Regions from separate parts of the Peribacillus sp. NPDC096448 genome, predicted to be linked through region 2. Evidence: riboswitches for the same ligand, from Rfam matches in the RefSeq annotation. Region 2 holds a riboswitch; the other holds the start of a gene.
The links. A riboswitch is a leader RNA that binds a small molecule or an ion and turns the genes downstream of it on or off. The one in region 2 is predicted to bind thiamine pyrophosphate.
Positions count from the first base shown of each region.

Region 1: another riboswitch for thiamine pyrophosphate. It lies ahead of tenA (thiaminase II); the one in region 2 lies ahead of tenA (thiaminase II).

Region 1 is NZ_JBIWEU010000013.1:10,041-15,026, forward strand. It holds gene ACIQ0C_RS20480 (DUF459 domain-containing protein) at 1-686, opposite strand, end outside; gene ACIQ0C_RS20485 (GNAT family N-acetyltransferase) at 904-1,410, shown strand; gene ACIQ0C_RS20490 (Spo0E family sporulation regulatory protein-aspartic acid phosphatase) at 1,481-1,675, opposite strand; gene ACIQ0C_RS20495 (Fur-regulated basic protein FbpA) at 1,929-2,117, opposite strand; SAM riboswitch class I at 2,293-2,397, opposite strand; TPP riboswitch at 2,554-2,659, shown strand; gene tenA (thiaminase II) at 2,750-3,439, shown strand; gene thiW (energy coupling factor transporter S component ThiW) at 3,452-3,973, shown strand; gene thiD (bifunctional hydroxymethylpyrimidine kinase/phosphomethylpyrimidine kinase) at 3,942-4,748, shown strand; gene thiM (hydroxyethylthiazole kinase) at 4,745-4,986, shown strand, end outside.
Region 2 is NZ_JBIWEU010000009.1:234,652-239,637, reverse strand. It holds gene ACIQ0C_RS16935 (ECF transporter S component) at 1-163, opposite strand, end outside; gene tenA (thiaminase II) at 179-862, opposite strand; TPP riboswitch at 998-1,126, opposite strand; gene ACIQ0C_RS16925 (MFS transporter) at 1,547-2,908, opposite strand; gene ACIQ0C_RS16920 (2-keto-4-pentenoate hydratase) at 2,935-3,708, opposite strand; gene dmpG (4-hydroxy-2-oxovalerate aldolase) at 3,705-4,724, opposite strand; gene ACIQ0C_RS16910 (acetaldehyde dehydrogenase (acetylating)) at 4,759-4,986, opposite strand, start outside.

The sequences.
Region 1 (4,986 bases), on a different contig from region 2:
CTTTCCAAAACCCGATTCGCAATGAGCTGATACCCTTTTTCATTCGGATGTAACTTATCACTGAAATACTTTGTTTTCTTTTCATCTTCAAAAAGATCATTTGTAGGAATGAATAACATCCTTTTATCTTTATCCGCTAATCCCTTTATTGACCGGTTATAATCGCGAATGTGCTTTTCAAGTTTTTGATTGTCTTTAATTGGGTTATATAGTCCTACTACCAGAATATCCGCTTTATCGTTTGCCTCCAGCAATGTTGATGTAATCTTTTTCAGATGGTTGATATACTCCCGTTTACCCTCATTGATTTTTCGGTCACTTATTTTCTCCAAGTCCCCGCCGTTACTATTGATCAAGTCATTCGTTCCAATAAAAACGATGAAAGTATCAGCTTCATCAAGTTTCGTTTTAATGCGGTAATCATCAAGCTGTTTCATCACCCCATCCGTTTCCTGGCCTTTTATACCGTAATTCCAAAAACTCACTTTTTGCTCCGATTGCGGATCATTCAATTCATCCTCAAGGCCTTCTATATATCCTTCCCCGTTTTTATCCCCTTTTCCATAGGTTAATGAATCTCCAAAAGCCATGACCCTTTGCACATCTTCCGACTCCGAGGCCTGGAATTCATATGCAGCAAAACATATAACCAGTACAATAATCAATAAACCTGCCAATTTTTTCATTTGGTTCTCCTCTTGTCTTTTTCTAGAAGTATTTAGTCTTTTACATACCCAAAAATCTGAAGTCTTAACATAAAAAAGAATTGTCAGATAAAGAGTAATGAGTGTATGATAATATAAAACTTTCAATGGATTGGGTGTCGTTCACCGTTCCTAAAACCAAAAACGGGATTACCCTTCATTCTGGAGATTGAATAAATGATAGTTAGGAGTTTAAATCATGGAAGAGAACATAGAGTTTAGAGAGGCAGAACTATCTGATCTACCCAGAATTGTTGAAATATATAATTCGACAATTGCTTCAAGAATGGTCACGGCAGATACGGAACCTGTATCCGTCCAATCGAGGGTTAAATGGTTTGAGGAACATCATTCAGAAAGTAGACCGCTATATATCATTACTATAGAAGGGAAAACTGCTGGATGGATGAGCTTTCAATCCTTCTATGGCCGACCGGCATATAAGTCCACTGCGGAAATCAGCATTTATATTGATGATTATTTCCGGGGAAAAGGAATCGGACAAATTTCGATTCGAAAGGCAATTGAATTGTGTCCAAAATTAGGTATTAAGACTTTATTGGGTTTCATTTTCGCCCACAATGCACCGAGCCTTAAGCTTTTTTCCAAATTTGGGTTTGAAGAATGGGCACATTTACCTCAAGTTGCCGAGCTGGATGGCATTGAGCGGGATTTGATCATTCTTGGTAAACGTGTCGATATTTAATATATAATTCTTTAGAGCTATTGCCTTGAGCAGTAGCTTTTTCAGATTAATACAGGTCGAATTGGCTAATTTAAAAATACCTATTTGCTTTTTGAAAGGAAAAATACTCAGAATCCCTTTTACTTGCTAATGCATTTAATAGCCTATCCAATTCTTGACTGGCTTGAACAGTTACGAGACTTGTTAAGCCGTAAGTCGCTCCCAACTTTATCATTTCCTGTCTCTTTTCTTCTACTTTTTCTACAGTTACCTTACGGCAAGGCATTATAGCCACCTCCCATTTATTCAATATTTTTACACTTTCATCATAATGAAACCACTAGTTAAAATCAACTATTTTCCAGAAATAAAATGTGTTATTTTATAGGTCAAATGTAACAAAACACCTATTCCACTCTTAAATTATGTATATTTTGTGTCGTTTTCTATTAAACGCAAAAAAAGCATCCACTAGTGTAGACTGCGAATGCTTACATCATATCCCTTATCCATGAACCAAAAATATAGTATATCGCTTACTATGTCATCCATTCAGAAGGTGACTCGTTATTGGGTCTATTTATAACAATCTTATATTCATCTTCAAGTACTTTTAATGGGGCATCATAAAGGTGCCTTTCATCAGAGGTTTTGTATACTCCATTGGCCAATAGCTCTTCAATGAGCTTTGCCTTCCTCTGTTCAATCCTCTTAAATAATTCTGCCATGTAAATGGCTCCTTTCCTAGTCGTCCTTGAGCCTGCTTCTAGTTAGCTAAACTTTATCAACTTGTTTGATTTCACCAAATTATATATACCTTTTCTATTATGTCACTAAACGTTATTTCCCAAAAATAAAAGCCCCTTCCAATTTAAGAAGAGGCTGACAGTGTCCGTACGGCTCTTCTTATCTTCCAAGCATATGCTTGTTGGATTTAGCACAGTTCCCAAAATGGGTCCGCTGCCGAGGTTTCTTAGGGCCAAGTCCCTCCACCTCTCTGGATAAGAATTCGATATATAATGATGTAGAAATGATTCTATCCTAATAATCATCAAAAGTCAATTACCTGGTTCTCCCTTTTTTCCTGGAATAAAGGGATCCCTGTTTCAAATACGTGTTGCATTTTCTTGTCTTTCTGATATGATGTCAGTAATTACATACAATTCACACCACTAGGGGAGTCTTTTTTTAAGACTGAGATGGAATTAGTTCCGGACCCTTTGAACCTGAACCGGCTCATACCGGCGGAGGGAAGTGGATGATATCGTCCATTTACAGACTATATCCATCTACCCCGTTCCGTATTCAGGAACGGGGTTTTTTATTTAACAAAGGGATCCATTCTAAAGGAGGATGAACAATGGAGAATACAAAATTAGAAACATTCAGTGATAGACTGCATGCAAGGGCAAAAGAGATTTGGAAAAGGAACCATTCACATCCCTTTGTCCAGGCAATTGGAAACGGCACGCTTCCTGAAAAGAAATTTGCCTATTACCTGAAGCAGGACTATATCTATCTCATGGATTATTCCAAGCTCTTTGCTTTAGGTGTCATCAAAGCCCATAACATCGAAACCATGGCAAAGTTTGCGAATATTTTAAATGAAACCCTTCAAGTGGAAATGGATATCCATCGGCATTATGCTTCCGAATTCGGGATCAGTTCCAAGGAATTGGAAAATACAGAACCTACTCCAACCACTTTAGCCTATACAGGTTACATGCTAAATGCAGCTCAGCATGGGACTTTGGCAGACTTGATCGCCTGTCTCCTGCCCTGCGCTTGGGATTATTATGAAATCGGTTTGCTATTAAAAGAACAAAATGGAGCAGCTTTGGAAAACAACCGCTACGCAGATTGGATAAGGTCCTATTCGTCTCCTGAATTCGGGGAAGCACATAAGTGGCTGATCGCTTTGTTGGAAGAATTGACGGAAGGCATGCCTGAAAAGGAACTTCTTAGATTAGAAAAGCACTTTTTGGTTACTTCCCGATATGAATATTTATTCTGGGATATGGTTCAAAATGAGCAGGATTGGCCGCTGTAGGTGGATGACATGATGAATCCTATCAAGAAACTGACGTTGACTGCCATGATCACGGCTTTAACGACGCTGACCAGTTCATTTATTTTCATACCTGCAGGATTTGCAAAAATCTTTCCTATTCAGCATCTGGCAAATGTCCTGACGGCTGTTCTATTGGGGCCTGCCTATGCTGTAACACAAGCTTTTTTAGTTTCCATCATTAGAAACATGTCTGGTACCGGTTCAATTTTCGCCTTTCCCGGAAGCATGATCGGTGCACTTTTGGCTGCCATCCTTTACCGAAAAACACAAAGCTTAAAATTCGCCTGTTTAGGGGAAGTGATCGGGACCGGCATTCTCGGTTCCCTAGCCTGTTATCCACTTGCAACCCTCCTATTGGGAGAAAAAGCTGCTCTTTTTGGTTTTTTACCGGCTTTTATGTTCAGTTCATTCGCAGGTGCGATTTTAGCTTTCATATTACTTAAAATACTGATAAAAAATAATTATATGAAGGGGTTTTTTTATGAAAACAGCATTAACGATCGCCGGCTCTGATTCAGGGGGCGGTGCTGGAATACAAGCGGATTTAAAAACATTTTCTGCACACGGTGTATTTGGAATGTCCGCCATCACAGCCGTAACCGCACAAAACACAATGGAAGTCCGTTCAGTACAGCCAATTGAAACAGCTATCGTATCGGATCAAATTGCAGCTATATTTGAAGATATTCGTGTCGATGCAGTAAAAATAGGCATGCTTGGATCAAAAGAAATCGTGGAAACGGTAGCTGCGTCCCTTAAAGCCTTCATGCCTGCCATCGTTATCCTTGACCCTGTCATGATTTCCAAAAGCGGCCACCATTTGCTCGACGAAAAGGCTGTCTCTGCCTTAAAAATGGAGTTGCTTCCGCTTGCAACACTTGTTACTCCAAATGTACCGGAAGCGGAAGTACTTACTGGCTTCTCGATTCGGACGAAACAAGATTTCTACAGGGCATGCATTTCAATACAAGAAATGGGTCCCAAAGCCGTTTTACTTAAAGGGGGCCATTCAGCAGGAAATCCAAATGATCTTTTTTATGATGGGACTGACTTCCACTGGATCAAGGGAGAGCGCATTCATACAAAAAACACTCATGGTACGGGCTGTACCCTATCTTCCGCCATTACATCAAACCTGGCAAACGGACTGCCATTGCAAGTGTCGATCGAACAAGCCAAGACCTATATATCCGAAGCAATACGCAATAGCTTTTCAATCGGTAAAGGTCATGGACCAGTCCACCATTTTCATTCATATTCAAAAAAAGAACGGAGTGACTTGTTATGAAGGTTTCTTCAGCCGATTTATTTATGAAGGTAAGAGAAAGAAAACCACTCGTTCACCAAATCACCAACTTTGTTACGGTCAACGACTGTGCAAATGCCACCCTTGCCATCGGTGGTTCACCAGTAATGACATCGAGCCCAAGAGAAGTGGCGGATATGGTCAAATTAGCAGATGCATTGGTCCTGAATTTCGGTACGATCGATGATAAAGCTTTGGAAGCAATGGAGATCGCCGGTAA
Region 2 (4,986 bases):
CGGGGCCAGCTATAAACCACATACCATAAATAAGTTGATCCAGATGTAACCCTAATGGTTTAACGGAATAATAAACCGAACCCCAAAGAATATAAACGATTCCAAATGCAACCGCAATCACGATCGTGACTAATATATCCGTTAATTTCAATCCTTTTTTCATTGTTTCATTCTCCTTTTATACTTCTAGTGTTTCCTTATGAACAGGCCATGTCTCTAAACGATAAGCCATTTCCCAAAATGAGTATTCATATTGGCTACTAAGGATAAAATGCTCTTTCATTCTCTCCTTATCTTCATCAGTTACTTTTTCAGCAATCTCATCAAGCCTCGAAATTTGTTCTTCCACCAAAGTACGGAACCACTCTCCTCCGTAAGCCGCTATCCATTCTTGATAAATCGGCTCTTCGGGCATGCACCCTTGCAGCTTTTCACCTATCTCATAATACAGCCAGTAACACGGTAAGATAGCTGCAATAACATCTCCTAAATGTCCCGAATAAGCCGCATGATACATATGGGAAGTATAAGCATAAGCAGTCGGGGCTGGTTTGAAATTTTCCCGTTCTTCTTTTGTGATGCCTAATCTCTCGGAAAAATTCTCATGAAGCTTCAACTCCGCTTCATATGTTCCTTGTGCATGGCCGGCAAGCCTGCTTGTTGTATGTAAATCTGTAGCTTTGACTGCCCCTAAGGCTTGAACTCTAGCAAAATGAGATAAATAATAGGCATCTTGCATGACATAAAAACGAAAACTCTCCATTGGCAAAGTGCCATCTCCTATTCCTGCAACAAACGGGTGATTAAAACTAGCTTCCCAAATGTGATCCACTTCCTGACGAATTTCCTCTGAAAACTTCATATCCATGACCTCCAAATTGTATTTTTTGAATGAATGTTACGAAAAAAACTTTTATCACCCCTTTTTTTGCAAACAAAAAACCACTTTCTTAAACGTAAAGAAAGTGGTTGTACAAGAAATAATACAGAAACGTATTGTTCCAGACCCCCACTTCCCTACGCTGGTATAAACCAGATCAGGTTCTAAGGGTCTTAAAGTCATACTTTAATCTCAGCTTCTGCGGTAAAAACACCTTTTACCTATAAAGCACCCCTAGTGGTACAAATTGTATATTTAATTTTCATTTGCCTTTATATTAACACGATAAATCCAATTGTCAAACGTATTATAAAAGTTTTCATGATTTAGGGTTACTAAACATTCAATCTTGCAACCATCATTTCCCGTCAGTTTAATAGCCTACAAAGAATTTGATCAAAGGGAGTTCATTTAGTAGTTTTCTCGTGAATTCAACTGCTTTACTCGTGAGTTTAGCAATTTCACTCGTGAATTTTGCCGGTGTACTCATGGAGTTGGACGATTACTCGTAAGTTTAGCCGGTTTACTCGTGAATTCAGCTGTTTTACTCGTGAGTTTAGCGGTTTTACTCGTGAATTCTGTTATTCTCAAAAAAATGGCCTATATGTCAGGGAATAGTCTGCATGACTGTCCGCTGACATATAGGCCATCTACTAAAAAACAATATTATACATTCGACGTTGCTTTTAGTTTTATATTCCCCTCAATCTGTAGTTTATCATAGCTGCCATACCTCTCCTTCACAGCGAGTAACGCCAAGGCAGCCATTATGCTCGGAACCGTGAAGGCCATGAATGCATTTTGTGGCGAATAGTTTGCAGCCAGCAATAAACCTATTAATGTTGGGGCAACAATGGCTCCAATTCTACCAAAAGCCAAGGCCCAGCCTATCCCGGTGGTCCTTATCTCCCGCGGATAATACTCGGATATATACGTATTGGCTAAATTCATCGCGCCGACTGTACAGGCTCCTCCAAAAGCGATGAGAATATATAATGCTACTGCATTTGAGGTTAATCCTAATATGACAAAACAGACCGTACCTATGGCACAGAGGGATACAAGTACTTTTCTATGGCCTATTTTCCCAACTAAGTATCCGCCAATTATAGATCCGCCAATTTGTCCTATTCCCGATATAAGATTGAAAGATAAACTGGATGAAAGGCCGTATCCGGACTGCTGCATGATTTTGGGTAACCATGTATTGAGTCCGTATACCATTAGTAAACAATTAAAGGCAGCTACCCAAAACGCAAATGTGCTGAGAGTACGCTTATTTTCGAAGAGTTTTTTGACAGGGAAGCCCTTTGCCCTTTCCTGGACTTTGGCAAACTCATAATCGTCAGACTCTTTATAGTCGCCATCTGGATCAATGCGATTCAGGATTCCAGCAAGCTTTGCTCCTTGTTTTCGAATAACATAATAGGAAAGCGATTCGGGAAATTGCTTCATGAAGAATGGCAGTGCCAGTAAGGGAAGCGCCCCTATCCAATACAAAACCCTCCAACTCATTTGTTCCATTACATATATTCCAATTAAAGAAGCAAGTATGCTTCCGATGGAATAACCGCAGTACATAGCTGTTACAATGAGCACCTTATTCTTTTTGGGTGAGTATTCCGCCATTAAGGAGATGACGTTTGGCATTAATCCTCCCATTCCCAAGGCTGCTATAAATCGCATAACCGAGAAAAAGGCAGGATTGGGGGCAAAACTTGAAAGTAATGTAAAAACACTGAATAAACATATACAAATGGCCAGCACTTTTTTTCTCCCTATTTTATCCGCCAAAGGTGCAAAAATGAGTGCTCCCACCATCATTCCGAACAATGAATAACTTGCTATTCCTCCAGCTTCGACTGGCGTCAAGTTCCATTCCTCCATCATCAATGGCAAACCTACTCCGTACATGGCTATATCAAATCCATCGAAGGTAATTGCGAACAAACACCACATAAAGACCATTATGTGGAAACGGCCAAATTTACTATTACCCACCACTTCAGAAGCATTGACTTCACGCAATTAATTCCCTCCTCTTTGCCATATTTTCACGATATAACATGCAAAGTCAGTTTCCCTAGTTCACCATAATCTGCCATTATTTCATCGTTAGCCTGTATGGAAACGGCATCTGTAATTCCGCCTACCAAAACAATCATTCCAGCCTGTATGGTAAGTCCTTCACGGCTAATCATTTTTACAAGTTCCACAATCGAATGAATCGGATGATCGAGTACAGCTTCACCGCGACCTCTCTTTTGCATTTCACCATTTTGATATAGCGTAACTTCTGTTTGGGCCCAGTCCATGTGATACGGGGAATAAGCTTGATTGCTAAGCAAGATTTTGGCTGAGGATGCGTTATCCGCCACTACATCGGTAAGTGTAAAAGAAAAATTTTTATAACGGCTGTCAATAACCTCCAGTGCAAGGAATACACATTCAACAGCCGGCCAGACATCTTTCGCCGTTATATTTGCACCTTTCAGTTCGTCTTTGAACAAAAAGGCAAGTTCAGGTTCCACTCGCGGATGAATGAGTTCCCCAACCTTTAATACAGGTCTTGTCAGTTCCATGGCAGATGTCAACCTGCCGTATATCGCTTCCTCTACCCCTACTTGCTTTTGTTTGGCTTTGCTCGTCAAGCCCATCTTCCATCCGATGAATCTGTTATCATCAGTAAGCGTATCATTTATGCTCAACTTCTGAATTTCATATGCTTGATTTACTGTTAGTTCAGGATTGGATAATGTAAGCTTATCCATTTCACGACCGTTTTTTTGCGAATCGGCTACCCGTTTTGCCAGTTGATCTAGTTTCATCTTAAAGTCCCTTCTTTCTGAAACGCCATTTGTTCAGCTACTTCAATTATGGTATCTTCCTGACCGCCAACCACTTTTTGTCGACCAAGCTCCATCAAAATATCCCGGGCGTCGACTCCATACTTTTTCGCCGCTTTATTTGCATGCAATAAAAAGCTGGAGTACACGCCACTATAACCCATGATTAAACTCGAGTCTGTTATTTCCTGGGGCTTGGGCATGATTGTATTTCCAACTTCCTCTGAAAGATCAAGCATTTTATATAAGTCAATTTCGGTACGGATACCCATCCTATCCAAAACGGCAACAAGCACTTCAGTCTGTGTATTACCAGCACCTGCACCGAGACAGCGGATACTGCCGTCGATTCTATTCGCTCCTTCTTCAATTGCCACAAGTGAATTTGCCACAGCGAGCGATAAGTTATTGTGAGCATGAAAACCAATATCGATATTCAGCTTTGATCTTAATAACCGGATCCGAGCCTTCACGTCTTGGGGCAAAAAAGATCCTGCGGAATCAACAACATATACAGCATCCGCGCCATAGGATTCCATTAAAATGGCTTGTTCAAGAAGTTTTTCCGGTGATGCCATGTGAGACATCATTAAAAACCCGATCGCTTCCATACCGAGATGTTTCGCAGCTTCCAGATGTTGCTTTGAGACGTCCGCTTCCGTTACATGGGTTGCAATCCGCGCCATTTTTGCCCCCTCTTGAGCGGCTTCTCTTAATTGGTCGATCGTCCCTATACCAGGGATTAATAGTACTGAAATAACGGATTCGCCTGCAGCTTGAACAGCGGCTTCCACCAATTCAATATCATTCACTTTTGAAAAACCATATTGTAAGGATGAACCGCCCAGTCCATCTCCATGTGACACTTCAATATAAGGAACACCTGCAGCACTAAGTTTCCCGGTCATGTTCTTTACTTGATCGATGGTGAATTGATGTGCCACTACATGGCTGCCATCCCGCAATGCAACTTCAGTCACCAATACATCTTTTCGCAAATCAACCCCACCTTTACAGTTCTGATTATCTTTTTCAAACATATTGTTCGAATTGGCTTTTAGCGATTTCTTCCCCTACCTTTACAGCTGAAGCCGTCATTATATCCAAATTACCAGCATATACGGGAAGAAAATCTCCTAACCCTTTCACTTCCAGAAGGACTGTTATTTGTTTCCCATCAAATATCGGTTCTGTCTTCAAGCGGTATCCTGGAACATATTCAGAAACTTTTTTCGCCATCTTATTTATGGACGCTGTTAT